Regions from separate parts of the Bacillus haynesii genome, predicted to be linked through region 2. Evidence: riboswitches for the same ligand, from Rfam matches in the RefSeq annotation. Region 2 holds a riboswitch; the other holds the start of a gene.
The links. Region 2 has a riboswitch for lysine ahead of H2R00_RS18940 (amino acid permease). Riboswitches for the same ligand answer to the same signal wherever they lie in the genome.
Positions count from the first base shown of each region.

Region 1: another riboswitch for lysine. It lies ahead of H2R00_RS00385 (aspartate kinase); the one in region 2 lies ahead of H2R00_RS18940 (amino acid permease).

Region 1 covers NZ_CP059494.1:79,355-90,365, reverse strand. Annotated here, with positions in the region: gene H2R00_RS00410 (YslB family protein) at 1-427, shown strand, start outside; gene H2R00_RS00405 (FtsX-like permease family protein) at 604-3,177, opposite strand; gene H2R00_RS00400 (ABC transporter ATP-binding protein) at 3,174-3,923, opposite strand; gene H2R00_RS00395 (response regulator transcription factor) at 4,088-4,762, shown strand; gene H2R00_RS00390 (sensor histidine kinase) at 4,765-6,186, shown strand; gene H2R00_RS00385 (aspartate kinase) at 6,749-7,981, opposite strand; lysine riboswitch at 8,130-8,309, opposite strand; gene uvrC (excinuclease ABC subunit UvrC) at 8,374-10,146, opposite strand; gene trxA (thioredoxin) at 10,292-10,606, opposite strand; gene H2R00_RS00370 (electron transfer flavoprotein subunit alpha/FixB family protein) at 10,818-11,011, opposite strand, start outside.
Region 2 covers NZ_CP059494.1:3,831,406-3,842,416, forward strand. Annotated here, with positions in the region: gene H2R00_RS18920 (MDR family MFS transporter) at 1-77, opposite strand, end outside; gene H2R00_RS18925 (LTA synthase family protein) at 278-2,137, opposite strand; gene H2R00_RS18930 (metal-dependent hydrolase) at 2,237-2,707, opposite strand; gene sspJ (small acid-soluble spore protein SspJ) at 2,949-3,089, shown strand; lysine riboswitch at 3,252-3,429, shown strand; gene H2R00_RS18940 (amino acid permease) at 3,544-4,908, shown strand; gene H2R00_RS18945 (FecCD family ABC transporter permease) at 4,956-6,020, shown strand; gene H2R00_RS18950 (FecCD family ABC transporter permease) at 6,020-7,033, shown strand; gene H2R00_RS18955 (ABC transporter ATP-binding protein) at 7,097-7,864, shown strand; gene H2R00_RS18960 (response regulator transcription factor) at 8,037-8,765, shown strand; gene H2R00_RS18965 (sensor histidine kinase) at 8,762-10,519, shown strand; gene uxaC (glucuronate isomerase) at 10,696-11,011, shown strand, end outside.

The DNA of each region.
Region 1 (11,011 bases), 480 kb from region 2:
AAACTTAGCGCAATTAAAAGAGCTAGAAGTCTCCGCATATGGCTATGAGTTGATCAGGGAAGTGCTGCTTCCCGATATGCTGGGACAAGACTACGCAGATATGATGTACTGGGCGGGAAAAAAGCTCGCCCGCAAGTTCCCGCTTGAATCCAGGGAGGATCTTCCCGCTTTCTTTCTGGATGCAGGCTGGGGAACGCTTACGATCGTCCATTCTAAAAAACAGGAGCTTGAGTTTGAGCTCGAAGGCCCGCTGGTCTCAAACCGCCTCAAATATCAAAAGGAACCCTGCTTTCAGCTTGAAGCCGGATTTATCGCCGAGCAAATCCAACTGATGAACGAACAAATTGCCGAATCGTATGAACAAGTGAAAAAAAGAGCCGGAAAAGTTGTATTGACCGTCAAATGGGATATGAAAGATCCGGCATGATGCTCGAAAGGCTGCTGTTGATTTTCAGCAGCCTTTTTACAATAAAACTCAAATGAACACACACTCTTAAACCTTCTGCTGAGAATATCGGCAAATCACACATCCACTGCTTCATTCTTCCGGCACTATTTTTATCGTCAATAATCACTTAAGTTAGAAACGGTTATGCTTAAAAATTAATCTTCAAACACCGATCTTACTAAGTTACTTTTTGAAAGCCACAATGCAGAAGGAAGGGCAGATAGAATACCCAGTAATGGACTTATTAATAATATGATGAAAATTATCACATAAGGTATTTCGAGGTTCTTTACATCTAAAGCTGATAATAGATTATACCCCAGTATAACGCTTGAAATTAAACCCATTATACAACCAGCTAATGAAATAACAATTCCTTCATATAAAGCGAGTCGAACGATTTGCCATGGCTTTCCACCTATGGCTCTCATCATCGCAAACTCTTTTTTACTTTCCCTTAAATTGCTTGCCATACTATTCATTAAGCCAACAAGTGCAATTAAGGTGATGATTAACACGCTGCTTCCCAATAATACAATACGCTGTTTGTACTGTTGATAAAATTTATCCATCTCTTCTTTTCTATCATACAAAATAGCATCTTGATATTGGGGATTTTCCATCAGTTTCTCAATTTTGGCCTTTATATGGCCTTTTTCACTTTGATCCTTAATATTAAAAAATATTTGTTCTGTTTTTTGAAGATGAAACAACCCTTTTAACGTAGTCTCATTAGTAAAGAATCTTAAATCTTCATCAGGTAAAATAGGCACTTCGTCAACGACACCGACAATGCGTAATGTAAATGGCTTCTTGCCAGAAACTTCACTTAATTCATCTGGTTCCAATGTGACTGTATCTCCGACTCGAAACCCGATGTCCTCAGAGAATTGTTTCGTAATCACGGCCTCATCATCTTTAAGGTGATCAATTCGGCCTTTTACAATTTCAAAAGGAGCAGTGTTGCGTACTTTTTCCAAATCCAGGCCGCCCACACTCGTTAAAATTTCTTTTTTTCCGTTTACGGTCATAAATTGCCCGTTCCAGTTTGAATCTACTTTTTTTATATCTAAATCCAAAGTATGTGTTAATATACTTGTTTGAACCGGGATTGTTTCAACTCCGTTCATATGATCAATTTGTTTTATAATTGAAGAAGAGAAACCTGGCTCATACGAGGCTTCGGTAGCCTGTATGACATAATCAAGCGGATATTGTTTTGATATTGTTTTTTCTGTTTGACTGACAACAGCTTGCAAAATCATATATCCAACGAATCCAACAATGACTGCTAACGTTAATACCCTAGCAATTTGCTGACTTCTTCTCATTCTTTTCAGAGCATTTCTTCCGGCAATCATGCTTTCCATTTGATAAAACGGCCTTAAGAGAAAAGTTAGTGCCGTTACAATGATCCTCAATACTGTAGGAGTCATCACAAACATAATGAGTACAAATGATACCCCTAACAGAATACTGAAGCTGCCGCTTCCTCCGCTTTTATGCACTGCAAATGTCATAGCTGCCAGCAATAGCAAAATCATGAACAGGCCGATAATGGTTGCTTTTGATTCCGCTTTACTTTTATTGATTTTTTGGCTGTATGCAGCGATAGGAGAAAGCCTGCTAGTCGATAAAGCTGGTATTGTTGCTGCTAAGACAGTCAAAAGAATGCTTCCAAAAAACGAAATGATTATACTTTTTGCCGGGATTGATATTGATTGGATGGAATAGCCTATAAATTGTTCAGCAATATTGGACAGGGCATAACATAGTACAGTACCTGTAACCGTTCCCACTAATGCAGCCATAGTCCCTATCAGAAAAGCTTCCCAGATGACCATATAAAACAATTGGGCAGGCTTTCCGCCTAAAAGTCTTAATGTTGCTAATTCTTTTTGTCTTTCTTGAACCGACATTTGCAAAGTGCTGACTACGATTAATAGGCTTCCTAACAAGACTGTAATTGATAAACCGTTGACAATCGGTTTTAACCCGCCCAGTTGTTCTTTCTCTGTCGTCATCGCCTTGCGTTGATCAATGGATATGTCTTCAAAATGGTCCTTTAAATCTTCTATTACTTTTTGTTTATCAGCTGATTGATTTAATTTCACCATGACTGCCGTTGCTTTATTTTCATTATGGGTTTGCGCTGCGAGCCAATCATAATCAAAAATGACGATATTATTTAATTGCTCGCTTTCATTTAAAATACCAGATACTCTTACCTTTACATTGTCCCCTGGAGGAAAAGGAAAACTAATTTCGGAATCAACATCCAAGCCCTTAGCTTTTGCATATCGAGCAGGGATTACCACTTCCTGAGCTCTCGGAAATCCACCTTTACCGATGGAAACCAACGGGTGCTCCATAGCCAATTGGTGATGTTTAAAGCCTATATAAACAGGCTGAGATGCAACAGCAGCCAGCATATCTTTGCTTGCATACGGAAATAACATCGGGGTTATTTGATCTACATCTGGAAATCCCTCTATTGTTTGCAAATCTTTCGCACTCAATTTTTTGGTTGATCCGTTATAACCTGAAACCAAATCAAAATCTCCGTATTTTTCCAACACTGTTTTTTCGTTTGATTGTTCTAAAGTTGTCATCATGATTTGCGAAATAATCAGCAGCATAACCCCAAGACTAATACCGATCACAGCAAATATAGACCTGGCTCTTCTTGCTTTCAAAAATCGCCAAGCCAATTGAGCAGTTAAATTCATGCGTATACATCCTCTAATCTTTTAGTAATATGGCTTAAATTTACTTTAGGAGTCGCAGTGAGCTGAATATCTCCCGCCAATTCCCCGTCCTTCATAAATACAATCCGATGTGCATGTGAAGCCACATTTGCATCATGCGTCACCATGATAAGCGATTGTTTTTTCGTATCGCAAAAGTGGCGGAGAATTGTCAAAATGGCATCACCAGTTTTTGTATCAAGACTTCCGGTTGGTTCATCTGCTAATACGATACTGGGTTCCATAATAAGCGCTCTTGCAATTGCAACCCGCTGCTGCTGTCCCCCTGACATCTGGGACGGATAAGAAGAAGCGAGTCTTCCAATCCCTAATAATTGCAGCAAATCATTTGCCTTTTTATTTACCGATTTATCTTTCTTTCCAGCTAGGAGTATAGGAAGCGTTACATTCTCCTCTGCTGTAAGCACAGGAATCAAATTAAACAACTGAAAAATAAAACCGATATTATTTCTTCTGAGTTGTGTAATTTGGGACTCATTACACTGAGATAAATGAATACCGTCTAGTGTGACTTCTCCTGAAGTTGGTTTATCTAGCCCTGACAGCATATTTAATAACGTAGACTTTCCAGAACCACTAGGACCCATAATAGCTGTAAATTCACCTTTTTTTATATCCAAATCAATATTTCTTAATGCAAAAAATTGATGTACTCCCTCTCCATATGACTTTGATAACTTTTTGGTTTGCAGGACTGAAGCTCTCATGTTTTTCACCTCTTTTTATAGTTCAGTTTCATTTTAAATAGCTAAACTCAATAGGGCGTTAATAAAATATCAATAAAATATCAAGATTTATTCACACATATTCCGCAATTACCAAAAAAACGTCATAATGTTATTCAGAAGCAAAACAGAAAGGAATGGCGATAATGAAAGAAACCATATTAGTCGTCGATGATGATGCAGAAATTATTGAACTGATGAAAGACTTTCTGGAGATCGAGAATTACAATGTTCTAACAGCATTTAATGGAGAACAAGCACTCTCCATTGTCAACAAACAAGAGGTCGACTGTATCTTACTGGATGTAATGATGCCGGGGGAATCAGGCTTTTCGATATGCAAGAAGCTGAGAGACATAAAGGATGTCCCTATCTTATTTTTAAGCGCCAAAGAGGATCCAACCGATAAAATCAGGGGATTAAGTGTCGGGGGTGATGATTATATTGTAAAAACGGCAACACCAGGTGAGATTGTAGCCAGAATCAAAGCAGTGAGACGGCGCTCCGGACAGCAAAAACCCGGACACTCATTCAACGGCCTTACAATTGATTACTTATCCCGAGAAGTACATATACACGGAAGAAAAGTTTCCCTCACCTCAAAGGAATTTGACTTATTATCTCTACTTAGCAGACATCCCCATCAAGTATTTACACACGATCAAATTATCCAATTTATATGGGGAGAGCATTATAGTGATCCGCATACAGTAAGGGTATTCGTCGCGAGAATCAGGGAAAAAATTGAAGAAATCCCCTCTCGGCCGCGCTGGATCCTAACTGTCTGGGGTGTCGGATACAAATTTGTGGAGGGGGCATAAACATGTTAAAGGGGCACAAAAAAAGACTGGCAATAAAAAAATGGCTGTTTCTCTTCATTATTGCATTTATTTTGCTCCCCATTCTTACTACAAAAATGGCCGTCCATTTTTATAATGAATCAAAAACAAATTCTATTGAAATAGAAGATATAATGCCTTGGCTGGAACAAAACATTCTGAATCAGCCGGAAAATTGGAACAAAAAAGAGTGGCAAAAACAAATACATCATAAAACTGATGAGCTTTATATAGGGATACGCTTGCTGAACAAAGATCAAAAAGTCTTATTTTCAACAATAGAAAAACCAGATAATCATCAGATTACAAAAATAGAGCAAACAGCAGATTACTCAGTTGGGAATACAAACTATCTTCTTGAAGAATATTATGTATATCAGAATAAAAAACTCGCAGGCATTTTATATGTTCAAGATAAAAGGCCTGCACTCCATGCTTTCAATGGTTCAGAAAACAGTTTTCTAGAACAGTATGGAGGCTTATTCATCGCATTATTTGTTTTCCTGATGCTTTTGGCGACAGCTGCATGGTTTATGAATAAACAAGTATTAATCCCGTTGACTGCACTGGAGAAAACATCACAGCTCATTTCAAAACAGGATTTCAATTTTTCTCTTCCTTCTTCACGTGTTACAGAAATTCATGAAGTATCAAACGGATTTAAGTCCATGCAGCTGCAGCTAAAGAAATCATTAGCCAAACAACAATCACTTGAAAACGAAAGAAAACTGTTTATTGCTTCTATCGTGCATGATTTACGGACACCAATATTTACAATCCGGGGATATCTAGAAATCATAGAAAAGCAATTACACCAAGCCCCTGAAAAAGTAAAGAAATACATTGCGACATGCAGAAATAAAGCGGATATGCTGAATCATTTAGTGTCAGACCTATTCTCATACACGAAGCTAGAACTTTACAAAGAAAAACCAAGTGTAGAGTTTGTAAACCTAAACCGCTTACTTGACGATTACCTGAACGATTACTCAGCAATATTAGAAGAAAAGGGAATTCATCTCATAAAATCAATTCCTGAAGGTGATACATATGTTTATGCAGATCCCGAGCTTTTTTCCAGAGCTTTTTACAACATAATAGACAATGCCATAAGATTTTCTTTTAAAAACAGCGACATCTACGTTTCACTGTTCGAAGAGAAAAAATACGCTGTCATTGCCATTCGGGATAAAGGAAAGGGGCTGCACGAGTCCGAGTTAGACCAGATATTTACGCCGCTTTACAGAGGAGAAACCTCTCGCAATCGAAAAACAGGAGGAGCCGGATTGGGCTTAGCCATAAGCAAGGAGATTTTAGAAGTACATGGAGGTAAAATTACTGCAGAAAACCATAACAAACAAGGTGCCGTTTTTAAATTATATTTGCCATTACCTAATGGATCATGATTAAGCATCATACTTTTTTTGATCGCTTGTTTTAGATGATATAGAAAAAGCAATAAAGAAATCGCTCATCATACAATAAAAGCACATAGCCTGAATATGAAAAAAGGACCCATACATCAAGTAGAAACCAAAACAGCCAACCAATAGCTGAAAAGTAACATTTTATTTTTCGGCCTATTATTTATATCAAAAAGGAATAAAATTTGGCCTCTGGCTGATTCGGTATTACAAACATCGCAACCGTATTGGGCTCTGTTTAATCAAATTTATTTCGCACAAAGTGTCATAGGCGGGGACCGCGGATATATTTTACGAAGAAAAAGGATGCAGCATCGTAAAATCGCTCTGTGTTATTATCAATCGTCTCCCGACTACTAAAGCCATTCCACAACAAACAATGGATAAAAGCTTATCAGAGCGGAAAACAGCGATATGATTGAGCTCCCTAAGGAAGAATATTCATCTTCATTTTCGCGGATTTCCCGCCTTATTCGACTTTGCATTAGCCCTTACTAACTCTGATTACATACCATTCTCCTCCTGCTAGCAAATTGCAGGATGTTTAATTCGCAGCTATGCTTATTTTCGACAGTTCAAAAGCATCATGCAGCGCTTCAACGGCTTTCACCATATCGCCTTCGTTGACGACAGTCGAAACTTTGATTTCGGATGTGCTGACCATTTTGACCTGGATGTTTTTTTCCGCCAGCACAGCGAACATTTCCGCTGCTACCCCCGGGTTGGAGATCATGCCTGAACCGACGATCGACACTTTGGCAAGCCTGTTTTCCGTTTCAATCTGTTCATAGTCGAGCGCGTCTTTGTATTCTTCGAGAACTTCGACCGTCCGTTTTAAGTCTTCTGTTTTCACGGAGAAAGAAATCGACGTTTTGCTTGTGCTTGTCACCGATTGAATGATGATGTCAACGTTGATGTTCTGTTTGGCGAGCGTTGTAAAAATCGTTGACAGCGTCGTCAAGCCGCTCGCCAGGCCGCATACAGTCACGCGTGTGATCTGATCTTCAAATGCAATGCCTCTTACGATTAAATTCTGTTCCATTGATGATTCCTCCTCGATTAATGTGCCGGCTTCTTTTTCGGTGCTTGAACGGACTTCCAAAGGCACCTGATAGTTTTTCGCAAATTCAACAGCTCTCGGATGAAGGACGCCTGCTCCGAGATTGGCAAGCTCAAGCATTTCATCGTAAGAGATTCCGGCCAGCTTCCGCGCTGTTTTCACATAGCGGGGATCGGTTGTGAAAACCCCCGGTACATCGGTGTAAATGTCGCATTTATCGGCTTTCAGGGCAGCTGCGAGGGCAACGGCTGTCGTATCTGATCCGCCTCTGCCGAGCGTTGTGATTTCACCTTCCGCTGTGATGCCCTGGAATCCGGCGACAACGGCGATTTTCCCTTCATTCAGGCGCTCTTTCAGCTTGCCTGTATTAATGTTCGTAATCCTTGCGTTACCGTGAATATTTTCGGTTTCGATGCCGGCCTGCCAGCCTGTATAGGAAACCGCATCATACCCTTTGTTCTGCAAAGCCATTGTCAACAGCGAAATTGTCACCTGTTCTCCTGTTGTCAGCAGCATATCCATTTCCCTGCTGCTCGGCTGTTCGGTAATTTCCTTAGCAAGCGCGACGAGGGAGTCCGTCGATTTGCCCATCGCCGAAACGACGACGACAACATCATGACCGCGCTGTTTTTCCTCGATGACGCGGTTTGCGACATTCAATATTTTTTCCACTGACCCTACGGAAGTTCCGCCAAATTTTTGGACGATGAGACCCATCAAATACCACCCTTTTTGTTTTCGTTCGTGCTTGTTTATGTATGAAGAGGAAAGCTTGACCAGCGGGCTGTACGGTTTTTTCATACAAAAAAAGCAATGAGAGAATTCCCTCATTGCTTTAACCAACAAAAATGCCGATGATCTTAAACAACGAGATAGCCCTCCAAGAAATGAATTCTTGACAGCCTTACATTTATTCAATGTAAAGCCAGCAGGAAAAATGAATGGATTTTTCCCCGCTTCGGCGACGCTCCCCTTTCAGCTTTCTTCATCGGAATCCATCTTCCTCATCAAGCCTACTCTTGAAGTTCGCACCTCTATCTTCACCATATCACACGATCTTATTATGAAATTAGTACAAATTCTATCAGATTCTTTTTAAAAGTTCAACATTATTTTTTTAAAGCCTCTTCAATCAGCTGCGCCGTTTTCAGGGGAATGCCGAGTTTGCGGATATCTTCGGCGCTCGCTTCCTTCATTTTCTTAACGGAACCGAAATGTTTTAACAGCAGTTTTTTCCGCTGTTCGCCGACGCCCGGTATGCCGTCGAGCACCGATTGAAATGCGCTTTTTCCCCTGAGCTGCCTGTGGAAGCTGATCGCAAACCTGTGCACTTCGTCCTGAATGCGCTGAAGCAGGTAAAATTCCTGGCTGTTCCGCTCAAGCTGGACGATCTCAAGGGGATCACCGATCAAAAGGTTGGATGTTCTGTGTTTATCGTCTTTCACCAGACCGGCAACAGGGACATCGAGACCCAATTCATTTTCCAGAACGTCAAGGGCAGCAGACACCTGCCCCTTTCCGCCGTCGATCAAAATTAAATCAGGCAACGGCAGATTTTCTTTCAGCACCCTTGTATATCTTCTTCTGATGACTTCGCGCATTGATCCGTAGTCGTCAGGACCTTCAACTGTCTTGATTTTATATTTGCGGTACTCTTTTTTATGCGGTTTTCCGTCGAGAAATACAACCATGGCCGAAACAGGGTCCGTTCCTTGAATATTTGAATTATCAAACGCTTCAATTCTGTACGGCGTGTAGATGCCCAGCGCTTTGCCAAGCTTTTCAATCGCGCCGATCGTCCGCTCTTCGTCCCGTTCGATGAGCGAAAACTTCTCTTTCAAAGCGAGCTTTGCATTTTTATGGGCAAGGAGCAGCAGATCTTTCTTCGCTCCTCTTTTCGGCTGGCGCACGTGCACGTCCAAAAGCTCCTCAATCATGTCCTTATCGACGCTGTCAGGCACCAAAATTTCCTTCGGAAGAAAATGGTTGTTTTTTGAGTAAAATTGCCCGATGAACGTCAAAAACTCCTCATCTGCTTCCCTGTATAGAGGAAACATGCTGACATCCCTTTCAATCAATTTACCTTGCCTGATGAAGAAGACCTGGACGCACATCCAGCCCTTGTCATACGAATAGGCAAATACATCGCGGTCAACCATGTCGTTCAGCATCATTTTCTGTTTTTCCATCGTTGACTCGATATGGGCAATTTGATCGCGGAATTCTTTCGCCCGTTCAAACTGCAGGTTTTCCGAGGCTTCAAGCATTTTTGCTTCAAGTTCTTTCTTGACTTCATTGTATCCGCCCTTTAAAAAGCGGGTAATTTCTTCTGTGAGCTGTCTGTTTGTCTCCTCAGACACATCATATACGCATGGCGCCAGACATTGTCCGAGATGATAGTACAAACAGACGCGGTCCGGCAGTTTGGCGCACTTTCTGAGCGGATAGAGGCGGTCCAGCAGCTTTTTTGTTTCCCTTGCAGCCTGGACATTGGGGTACGGTCCGAAATAGCGGCCTTTGTCTTTTTTGACCTTCCTTGTGACAATCAGCTTCGGATGCCGCTCATTCGTGATTTTAATGAACGGGTAGCTTTTATCATCTTTCAGCATCACATTATATTTCGGGTCGTACTTTTTGATTAAATTCATTTCAAGAATGAGCGCTTCGATGTTCGAGGATGTGACAATGTATTCGAAGTCTTCAATTTCACTGACAAGACGCTGTGTTTTGGCATCATGGGAACCGCTGAAATAGGAGCGGACCCTGTTTTTTAAGATTTTCGCTTTCCCGACGTAGATGACGGTATCCTGCCTGTCTTTCATTAAGTAGCAGCCAGGCTGATCCGGGAGAAGGGCCAGCTTTTCTTTGATTTTTTTGTTCATCAAAAATCCTTCCTTGTTTCGGCGTTTTTCCTTAATTTTAGTTTACCATGACCGACCGTACGTTCGCCACAATTGGAGAAGGAAGATGGCGGTTTGTAAGAAAAAAGCGATCCCTTTGGAATCGCCTTTTTCACAGGTTTCTATTTTACAAATGTTTGTTGACCAATTCTTCAAGCGCTTCTTTCGGTTTAAAGCCGACAGATGTTTCGACCACTTCGCCGTCTTTTAGTACGAGGAGAGTCGGGATGCTCATCACGCCGTATTTGCCGGCAGTTTCTTGGTTTTCGTCAACATCGATTTTTACGATTTTCAGTTTGTCTCCCATTTCTTGATCAAGCTCTTCAAGTACGGGCGCGATCATTTTACAAGGTCCGCACCAAGGAGCCCAGAAGTCGGCGAGAACTACGCCTTCACTTGTTTCAGTTGAGAATGTTTGATCAGTTGCTTTTACGATAGCCATTCTTTCATTCCTCCAATTGTGAAATTATGCTTTTTAGTATAGCATCTCCCTTTGGTTCACGCTAACATAATGCTTGATTATACGTTTCCCTATCTGCACAGTTTTACACATCGGGATTTTAGCCTTTCTGAAAATGTCCATATCCCATGTTATTTTGCAGAAGACGGAAATGTGCCTATGTAAAAAGCCGGCCATTCAGGCCGGCTTTTGATCAAGTGCTGACGCTCAGCTTTTTAAATTCCTCCGTGAGCAGCGGAACGATTTCAAATAAGTCGCCGACGATCCCGTAGTCGGCAATTTTAAAGATATCAGCTTCCGGATCTTTGTTGATGGCAACGATGATTTTGCTGTTTGACATCCCTGCGAGGTGCTGAATCGCTCCGGAAATGCCGCAGGCGATATATA
Region 2 (11,011 bases):
AAAATGGCGATAAATGTCCCCATAATCAAGACGGCAACAATCGGCAATTGATTTGTCTTGTGCTGTGTTTCACTCATATTAAAACCTTCTTATTTATCATTTTTTATAACACTTTATGAAATAATCGGTACTCGAAATAACTTCTCTTTTCATTTAGGGTAACGAAGGAACTGCAAAACCGCAAGTTCATTTTTAACATTCGGTATATAATACCCAGCTGTCCCTCAATTTAAACAGCCCCTTTAAGCCGGGGAGAATCCGGCTTAAAGGGGACGGATTATTTTTTGTAAAATCTCAGCAAATCACCGTTAATAATCTTATCGGAAAGGGAAAGCTCTTCATTCGCTTTCTCTATGAGAGGGCCGCATTTGTCCTCTCCGTCGTTGATCATATCCCCGGTTTTTTTGCTGTAGCACGTATTTTTCGTGTAGATATAATCATCTGTAATAAAGCTGCCGTTTCTTAACACAGCGAAAGGCATTCTTTCTTTCGAAAACAGGTCATTTCCGAATTGAATCATGCCTTTTGTATCAATTCCGAGCAAGTGGAGCAATGTCGGTTTGACATCAATCTGGCCGCCTGTTTCAGATATCGTTTTCGGGTCTTGATCCGTTACCCCCGGAATGTGGATAATCAGCGGCACCCGCTGCAGCTGAACGGTATCGTAAGGGGTGATTTCGTCTTTGCCCAAAAATTGAGCTAACGCATCGTTGTGCGCTTCTGATATGCCGTAGTGATCTCCCATGAAGACGATCACAGAATTGTCGTAAAGGCCGTTTTTCTTCAGTTTTGCAATGAAATGCTTCAATGCTTCGTCTTCATAGCGTACAGTCGTGACATACCGGTTTAAAATCTCACTCTCCGAATCGTATTCATCAATCAGCTTATCCTCATCATCAATTTGAAACGGAAAATGGTTCGTCAATGTGATCAGGTTGCTGTAGAAGGGCTGCGGCATGTCTTTCATCAAGTCGGCCGATTGCGTTAAAAACTCCTTGTCCTTCAGCCCCCAGCCCGTTGAATTTTCAGGTGTCACATGAAAATGGGAGACGTCATAAAAGCTGTCGATGCCAAGGGCTTTGTACATGACGTCCCTGTTCCAGAATTTTTTATGGTTGGCGTGGAAAACCGATGTTTTGTAATCGTGATTCGCCAGTGTTTTATACATCGAATTGTACGCATTTTCGCTCTTCGTAAAAAACACTGAACCGCTCAGAGACGGATAGAGCGAATTGGCGACAATGAATTCCGAATCGGACGTTTTCCCCTGTTCGGTCTGCTGATAAAAATGGTCGAAATAATAGCTTTTTTGAATGAACTTGTTCATGAACGGCGTGATCTCCTGGCCGTTCACCTTTTCATTGATGACAAACGTCTGGGTGGATTCAAGCGTTACAAAGATGACGTTTCGTCCTTCAGCAATCCCGAACATATCTTGGTTCGGTTTGCTGTAGTCGGCATTTGTGTAGTTTTCGATCGTTGCCAGGCTGTTTTCATCAGCGACCGCTTTTTGTGTCAAATTAAAGGTCTGTGAAATGCCGTCCAACAGATGAAACTGATATAAGCCGATATTTTTTACAAGCACTTCCCTGTCGTAGGAGTAGCTTAAAAACTTCGGCTGATCCAGCTCTGACAGGGCGAGATTAAACAGCACCGTTCCGGCGGCTGCCACATAGTAGATCTTAACGGCTTTAGCGGAAAGCTTTTTGCCGGTTCTTTCGCGCGTTTTTGCCAGCCAGACCATGAGAGCCAGGTCCAGGAAAAGCGCGATGAAAACCGGATTGAACAGTTCCTGAAAACTGCTTCCAAGCCCCCCGAGGTTTTTTGCCTGGAACAGGACGGGAATGGTGATGAAATCGATGTAGAAACCATAAAAAATGCTGTTTGCAATCAAGATGCCCGTCAGGACGACATTAGCCCCGATTAAATAGAGGCGCTGCGTTTTTTCGCGAAAAAAGAGGCTGATGCCGAGTACAGGGATGAGAAAGCTAAGCGGGTTGATAAACAGGATCAGTTCCTGAAGTGCGTTGTCGATTTGTAAATTAAAGCCCAGCTTGTAGATGAAGTACGTCTTCATCCACATAAAAAATATGGATAGGCATAAAAACCACTGCTTTTTAAAAAATTGTTCTTTCATATAAATAGCTCCTCACATATAATCCCCGCAGGTAAAGAACACCAAGATAAAATGACTAAAAAAAGCATAATATAGCAATCGGTCAAACCGTCTCTTTCGTCAGGCGATCAAGTTCGCAATAAAATAGCACGAAACAACGGTGAGCACAGCAAGAACGCCTTGTTCTGCCTTCCCGCCGGTTTTAATATAAAGGGGCAGCCGAACCTTAATGGCGGACGGAAAGAAAAGTTTGATGCCGTTTACAGTCCCGGCATCAAGGAGCAGATGGCTCGCCATTCCGGCCATCAATCCGAAAAGTATGCTCTGATCTGTAAAATATAAATGTGCCGCAAATGCCGTAATGAGCAAAAAGAGCAGGCTGTGTGTAAACGTCCTGTGCCCGAAGACAGAACTGATCACTGCTGATAAAATCGGAAGCCTTCTGCCTATCTTGCTTTTTGTATGGCAAATATCCGGAATCAATGCTCCGATAACACCAGAAGCTGTCATGAACACCGGATCATATCCGTAAAAATAAGCAGCAGCCGTACAAGAAGCGACCCCTCCCATGATGTGTGTTTTTCCTGTCATATCGCTTCTCCTTTAAGACCTATAACAATTTCCTAATGAAAACTATATCAAGAGTTCTGACGGCCTTCAAGACAGATGGTGACAACTTGTCAGCTAAAAAACCGCATTTTCTTGAGGCAATCGGCACGTTTTCATCTAAAATATGGTGTTTTCAGTTAAAAAACACCTTCCAAGGTTCTGCATAATTTTAAAATGATAAGCCAAATTAAAATTGTACCACATTTTTAAAGAGGTGATTCATTTGGGTATTCTCTTCAATAAAGATAGAGGAAATAAGGAAAAGAACCAAAACGCCGTTCGGGGGGCGCTTGAAGATGCAGGGCAAGCGCTGAAAGGAGACCCTCTGCAAGAGGCGGTCAACAAAAAGAAAAATAACCGATAAATGACAGATGGAAGGGCCCGTCTTCCATTCTTCAGAAGGCTGCCAAAAAAGGCGGCCTTTTGTCGCGGCTGTCCGCTTTTTTCCATCACTTCCCTTTGACAGATTAAAATTTCTCTGGTAACCTCTTTTCAGAATATGTGATAAATCCTCACTCTTAACTCTTAGTGAGGTAGAGGTTGCGCGGATGATGAGTCGCATGTGTGAGGCTGATGGGGCCGATGATCATATGCAAAAGGCATCAGCGCCGAAGCATAAGGAAGCCATTCATTCTTTATGCTGGGTCTGCATTGAATAAGTGCAGGACTGCCGCGGTTTTTTCCCGCGGAGGGCTATCCGGAGATCAAGAGTGTATGTTTAACCAAAGCATGGACTTTTGTTCATGCTTTTTTTATTTTGAATGATCTCACGGTCTGGTCCGGCATATTTTTTATAAAATGCTCGGAGGTTATATTTTATGGAACAGACAAAAAAATGGGGCTTCTGGCTTCTTACGGCTTTTGTTGTCGGCAATATGGTCGGCTCAGGGATTTTTATGCTCCCCAGCACACTCGCTCAGACGGCAAGCCCGCTCGGCGTAACGGCGGCATGGCTGGTGACGGGCGCGGGGGTGCTGATGATCGCCCTTGTATTCGGTCATTTATCCATTCGCCGCCCGGATCTTAAAGCAGGTCCGCAAAGCTATGCAAGAGCTTTATTCTCAGACCCTAAAAAAGGGAATGCGGCAGGTTTTACAATGGTTTGGGGGTATTGGGTGGCAAGCTGGATCAGCAACGTGGCCATCATTACAAGCCTTGCAGGCTATATGACGACTTTCCTGCCGATCTTAACTGACGGACGCGAGCTGGTTGAACTCGGCGGACACTCTGTCACACTTGGCCAGACCTTGACATTTATCGTGTGTACGATTTTGTTATGGGGGACGCATTTCATCTTAGTCTCCAGCATAAATGGAGCAGGCAAGCTGAACTTTTTAGCGACTTTTTCCAAAGTGCTTGGGTTTGTCCTGTTTATTGTTGCAGGTTTATTCGTTTTTCAAACGGCATTATTCGAATCATTTTATTTTCCGATCGAATCAGAAGGCAAAAGCATAGGGCTGGGCGGACAGGTTCACAATGCGGCGATTTCAACGCTGTGGGCGTTTGTCGGCATCGAGTCTGCGGTGATTTTATCAGGGCGCGCATCATCCCAGCGCGATGTGAAACGCGCGACGATTACCGGACTGTTAATTGCGCTCGGTATTTATATGATCATCACTTTAATTACGATGGGCGTCATCCCGCACGATCAGCTCCAGGCATCAGATAAACCGTTCGTTGATGTGCTGCACGTGATCATCGGCAGCTTTGGCAGCGTGATGATGGCGGTCTTGGCAATCGTTTCTTTGTTCGGATCGATGCTCGGCTGGATTTTAATCGGCGCAGAGGTTCCGTATCAGGCGGCAAAGGCCGGTGATTTTCCTGTTTTCTTTGCGAAAACGAACAAAAAGGGAAGCCCAGTCAATTCATTGATCGTCACAAACGTGATGTCGCAGATCTTTATTTTCTCAACGATTTCGGGAACGATCAGCGAGGCCTTTACGTTTTTAACAACGTCGGCGACGCTCGCTTACCTTGTGCCTTATCTCGTAGCGGCTGTTTTCAGCTTGAAGCTCATCCTCAAAGGGGAGACATACGGCGAGCTGAAAGGGTCAAGAACAGGGGACGGCATTATCGCCTTGGCCGCTCTGGCGTACTCTTTATGGGTCATCGTTTCAGGCACGTCTGACTTGACCACCTTTATCTTGGGAATCGGGCTGTTTTTCGTCTTAGGTCTATCATGAAAATGATAATCGTTATCGGTTAAAAAGATCGAAAGGAATGGCATCGAGTGAGCTCTTACAAAAACATACATCATATCAACAGCGCGGATGGCCCTGATGAAGAACAGAGACCGATCAGCCGTCCGCTCGGAGCTGTTTTTGTCCTGACCGGCGGAATCATGCTGCTGCTTTTTGGCGCCGCATTATCGATTGCGCTCGGTGCGGCTGATATAAAGCTTGGAACGGTATGGGACGCTATTTTTCATTTTGATGCGAAAAATACGGCCCATCAAATTATTCAGGAACTAAGACTGCCAAGAACGGTAAGTGCGGCTCTTGTGGGCGCCTGCCTGGCGGTTTCCGGTGCGGTGATGCAGGGGATGACGAGAAATCCTCTCGCATCGCCGGAAATTATGAGCGTCACGCACGGGTCAGCTTTCGCAATTGCTGTCGCGTTTGCTTTTTTTCCAGGAACCACATCGGTCGGGCTGATGATCTGGTCATTTGCCGGTGCAGGTCTTGGAGCGGGGCTCGTTTTTGCGATCGGAATGTTTTCAAAAGGCGGTCTTACGCCTGTAAAGCTGGCTTTGGCTGGTACGGCTGTCGGCACGTTCCTGAGCGCTCTTTCTACGGGCATCGCGATCCATTTTGATGTGGCGCGCGACGTCAGTTTTTGGTATGCCGGAGGTGTCGCCGGTACGAAATGGCTCAGCATTCAGTTGTTGATTCCGGCGGCAGCGCTCGGTTTGGCTGTCGTTTTTGTCATCGCACGCTCCATTACGGTTCTGAGTCTGGGAGAGGAGCTGGCGAAAGGGCTCGGTCAATATACGAAGACGGTTAAAGCGATCGGCATCGTGTCGGTTGTTCTGCTGACGGGTGCTGCTGTATCCGTTGCCGGGGCGATCGGTTTTATCGGATTGATCATTCCGCATATTACCCGCTTTCTGGTCGGGGTTGATTATCGCTGGATCATTCCATGCTCAGCGGTGCTTGGCGCAGTTCTTCTGATCTATGCGGATATTGCGGCAAGGCTGGTCAACCCGCCGTTTGAAACACCTGTCGGAGCAGTAACGGCGCTTGTCGGCGTACCATTCTTTCTCTATCTGGCCCGCAGGGAAAGGAGTGGACTGTAATGCTCAGGAAAAACAACAGACGGGCGGCTGCGGTGATGCTCGTCATGGCCGTGCTGACGGTCGCCGTGTTTTTATTAAGCATGAACATGGGAGAAATCCGCATCGCACCGCTTGATACATTGAAAACACTGTTCGGCTTCGGAACGCCGCAGGATGAACTTGTATTATTTGAATTCCGTTTGCCGCGCATGGTCCTCGCCATGCTGATCGGTGCGGGGGTTGCTGTCTCCGGAGCCGTCTGGCAGGGGATATCCCGGAATGATCTGGCCGATCCGGGGATATTGGGCATCAATACGGGAGCAGGTTTTGCCGTTGTGCTGTTCATCTTCTATTTTCAGGGAGACGTTGGCAACCTGCAAAAAGGATTCGTTTTTTCCCTGCCGATTTTCGCGTTTTTGGGAGCCTGTTTTGCAGTCGTTTCCATCTATTTGCTGGCGTGGAAAAAAGGCTTGAATCCCATTCGCCTCGTTCTGGTCGGCATCGGAGTGAATGCGGCGTTTTCGGCGGCCATCTTAATGCTGCAGCTTAAAATGGACCCGAATGACTTTATGCAGGCGGCTGTTTGGCTGTCAGGAAATATATGGAGTTCAAACTGGAGCTTTGTCTCGGCCGTGCTGCCATGGATCGTCGTGCTGATTCCTTTTATCCTCTATAAAGCGCGCTATTTAAACGTGCTGAATCTCGGTGATCAGCTCGCAACAGGGCTCGGAACGGCAGTTGAAAAGGAGCGGCGCACACTGCTTCTGTCAGCAGCCGCGCTGAGCGGCGCGTGTGTAGCGGCTGGAGGAAATATTACGTTTCTCGGTCTCGTGGCTCCGCATATTGCCAGAAGACTTGTCGGGCCAAAGCATCAGCTTTTAATCCCGGCTTCCGCGTTGACCGGAGCATTGCTCTTTTTACTGGCGGACTTAATCGGAAGAATGATACTGGCGCCTTCGGAAATTCCCGTAGGGCTTGTCATTGCCGCTTTAGGCGCGCCGTACTTTATCTATTTGCTCATGAAAACAAATTGAAGAAGGGAAGGGTGCAAGGTGTCTCTTTCAACAAACAACCTGGGGATCGGCTACGGCGAACAGATGATTGTCGAAAACCTAAACCTCCACATACCAAAAGGAAAAGTGACGACCATGATCGGTCCGAACGGGTGCGGCAAATCAACGATATTAAAAACGATGGCGCGCATACAGCGTTCGAGAAAGGGCGCCGTTTATTTAAACGGCAAAGCGATCCACCAAATGTCGACGAAGGATATAGCCAAACAGATGGCGATTCTTCCGCAGACGCCTGAGGCGCCAGGCGGTCTGACCGTATATGAGCTCGTTTCTTACGGCCGTTTTCCTCATCAAAAGGGAATGGGCAGGCTCTCGGCCGATGACCGCCGCATGGTTGAATGGTCTCTCGAAGTGACAGGAATGATGCCTTTTTATGACCGGCCGATCGAAGCCCTTTCTGGGGGACAGCGCCAACGCGTCTGGATTGCGATGGCTCTTGCCCAGGAAACGGAGCTCTTGCTGCTTGACGAACCGACAACCTATTTGGACTTGGCGCACCAGCTTGAAATTCTGCAACTGCTGGAAAAGCTCAACAAAGAAGAAGGCCGAACGATTTTGATGGTTATTCACGACCTCAACCATGCCGCCCGCTTTGCCCATCATATGGTGGCGCTGAACCGCGGTGCGATTGTCAAAGAGGGCGCTCCTCATGAAGTCATGACATCAGAAGTATTAAAAAAGGTGTTTCAGATTGATGCTGAAATTATTTTAGACCCGCGCACGGGAAAGCCGGTGTGTCTGACTTACGATCTATTGAAAAAAGAAGAGGATCAGAGGCTGGCAACCGGATGACAGACATCGGACAGATGTCTGTTTTTTTATTCCATGATTTCGTAAAGTAAAAAATCATTTCTAAAAAAGTTTATTTTTACTTTAAAATCAGAAAACGGGTGCCGATAAAGATATAATAGATGGTAAGATGAGGATATCAAAACATGATATAGACAGAAAGGAAAGAAGGATTTTGGAAAATGCGACAATTTTGATTGTGGATGACGAAGACGCCATTGTTCAAATGGTCAAGCGCGTCCTCACGAAGGAAGGATTTTCAGAAGTTCTGACCGCGAGCAGCGCAGAAGAAGCGCTCGACATCGTGAAAAAGGACACCGTACACTTAATACTTCTCGATGTCATGATGCCGGGACAGACAGGATTTGATGTATCCCCTGAAATCAGGCGGCACACCAACGCCCCGATCTTCTTTTTAACGGCGAAGACATCTGACCTCGACAAACTGTCAGGTTTTGCCTACGGGGCCGATGATTATATTACAAAACCTTTTAATCCTCTGGAATTAATCGCCAGGATTAAAGCGCATTTAAAAAGAACGTATATACATAAGGAAGTCGCAGCTGCTTCGATATCTTCAGCCTACGAATATGAACGCTTTACATTTCACCCCGACTTTGCGGAGCTGATCGTGGACGGAGAAACGGTCAGCTGCTCGGCGCAGCTGCTCCAGCTTCTCCAATATTTTTGCGATCATCCGAACAGGGTGCTTTCCAAGGACCAAATTTATGAAAAAGTGTGGGGCGTTCCATCCTACGGAGACAGCAACACCGTCATGGTACATATCAGAAAGCTAAGGGAGAAAATCGAAAAAGACCCGAGCAGTCCCGAATATATCGTCACGATTCGCGGTCTTGGATATAAGTTCGTTCCCAATCCTGGAAGAAAAGAGAGCGAAGGATGAAGCTCAGGGGTAAGCTCGTTCTCCATTTTGTCAGCCAGATTTTCCTGATTCTCGGTCTTGTCCTCGCCACTCTGCTGCTATCCTTCATCTTTTTCGCTCTCCGGTTAAGCGAGAGCGAAGCGGATACAGGCTTGGCAAAAGCCACATCAGACACGTTTGAAAGCTGGGTCAGCGTAGACGACAATAACAATTGGCAGATTGAAGATATCTTGAAATCGGCTATCGACAAACAGGGAGGATGGCTTCAAATATTAGACGGCAAAGAGAAAACCGTTTATTCCTACCGTCTTCCTTCGGAAATTCAGAGGCAGTACCACAGGGAAGACCTGGTATCAGTTTTTGACAAAAAAAGAATCAAAAAATATCAAGTCAACTTCTGGTCTGCCAATTTCAATGATGAAGACTACGTGATTTTATTCGGCTGGGAATCGAAAAGCGATACGATCCTGTCCTATTTGGATAAAGAAGAAAAGGATATGGCGGACCTTTCTTCCTATAAAAAAAGCACGCTTGATTTCATTAAGAAAAACAAAGGGTCCGTCTATCTGTTCAGCGAAAAAGGGAAAATGTTGGACTCGATCTACCAGGATATAGACTACAGCCAGGGAATCAATGAGCTGGAGCTTTTAAAATACGGATCAAAGCCATGGAACTACGAGCACGAGTTTTCATACAGGCGCTTAAGTGCGACAGAATGGCTGATCGCCGCTACGCCGAACCCGATTTTTAATCCGGATCATGAGTTCAACAGGACGATGATCGGACTCGCTTTAAAAATCGTGCTGCTCGTGATCGGCGTTCTGATCGTATTGATGTCTTCCATGACCATTTGGTATTCTTTCAGATTTGGCATGCCGATCATCCATACGATTAAATGGATCGTCAACCTTTCAAAAGGGCGATTTGAAGAACCGAGAAACCGGAAAGGCCGCCCGCAAAGCCGGAACAAAAAAGGAAAGCGAAAACAGCCGTATCGACTGTTCACAGAAGTGTTTGAATCGATGGAGCAGCTGACGGAAACGCTGAAAAAAGACGAGCAAAACCGCAAGAAAATCCAAACGACCCGGGAGGAATGGATCGCAGGGCTCTCCCATGATTTAAAAACGCCGCTTAGCACGATTTACGGCTACAGTATGATGCTGGAGTCTCCAAACTATGAGTGGTCAAAAGAAGAAATCCGCGAAATCGGCCAGGCGATGAAAGAAAAGTCGGACTACATGTCACAGCTAATCGAAGACTTGAACTTAACGTACAGGCTGAAAAATGACGCCTTGCCGATTAAACGCCAGACAGTGAGGCTTGTGCCATTTTTAAGGAGCTTCGTTGAAGAGTTTAAGCGCCATTCGTTTTCGGAAGGGTACAACGTGTCTTTTGAATACAAAGAAGAAGATACCGAGTTTGCGATAGACAGAGGCTGGTTCAGAAGAGTCTTGGAAAACCTCCTCGCCAACGCCGTCAAGCATAACAAAAAAGGCACTGACATCAAGGTGATCCTTGAAGAATCCAAGCAATATATTATTCTTAAAATTCAAGACAACGGAAGAGGCATGGACTCTGAAACCGTCTCAAATTTATTTAACCGCTACTACAGGGGAACGCATACAAAAGATGCGACAGAAGGAAGCGGTCTCGGCCTTGCCATTTCTTTGGAACTTGTCCATCTGCACGACGGCTGCATCGCAGTTGACAGCCGGACAGGCCGCGGGACGGAAATTACGATGGAATTTAAGAAAAACCCTAAAGCCGCCAAATAAGCGGTAAGAAAAAGAAGAAGCCGAAGGCAGTTGCCTTTAGGCTTCTTTTATGTTGAGAAAATAATGGAAAAGAAGGCGCGGTTAGTATAAAATAAGATTAAATGTTAACGTTCACATTATATTGCAAACAAAAATGTTAACGTTCACATTTATAAAAAAAGAAAGGTGGAGATTCTGTGAAGCCGTTTTTGAATGACGATTTTCTTTTAACGAATGAAACGTCGAAAGTGTTGTACCACCATTATGCAAAAGGGATGCCGATCATCGACTACCACTGCCACTTGAGTCCGAAGGAGATTTACGAAAACAAAACGTTTAAAAACCTGACCGAAGCATGGTTGTACGGCGATCATTACAAATGGAGAGCAATGCGGGCCAATGGAATATCCGAAGAGTTTATTACAGGAGATGCGTCAGATGAAGAGAAATTCAGCGCCTGGGCAAGAACGGTTCCGATGACGATTGGAAACCCGCTCTATCATTGGACCCATT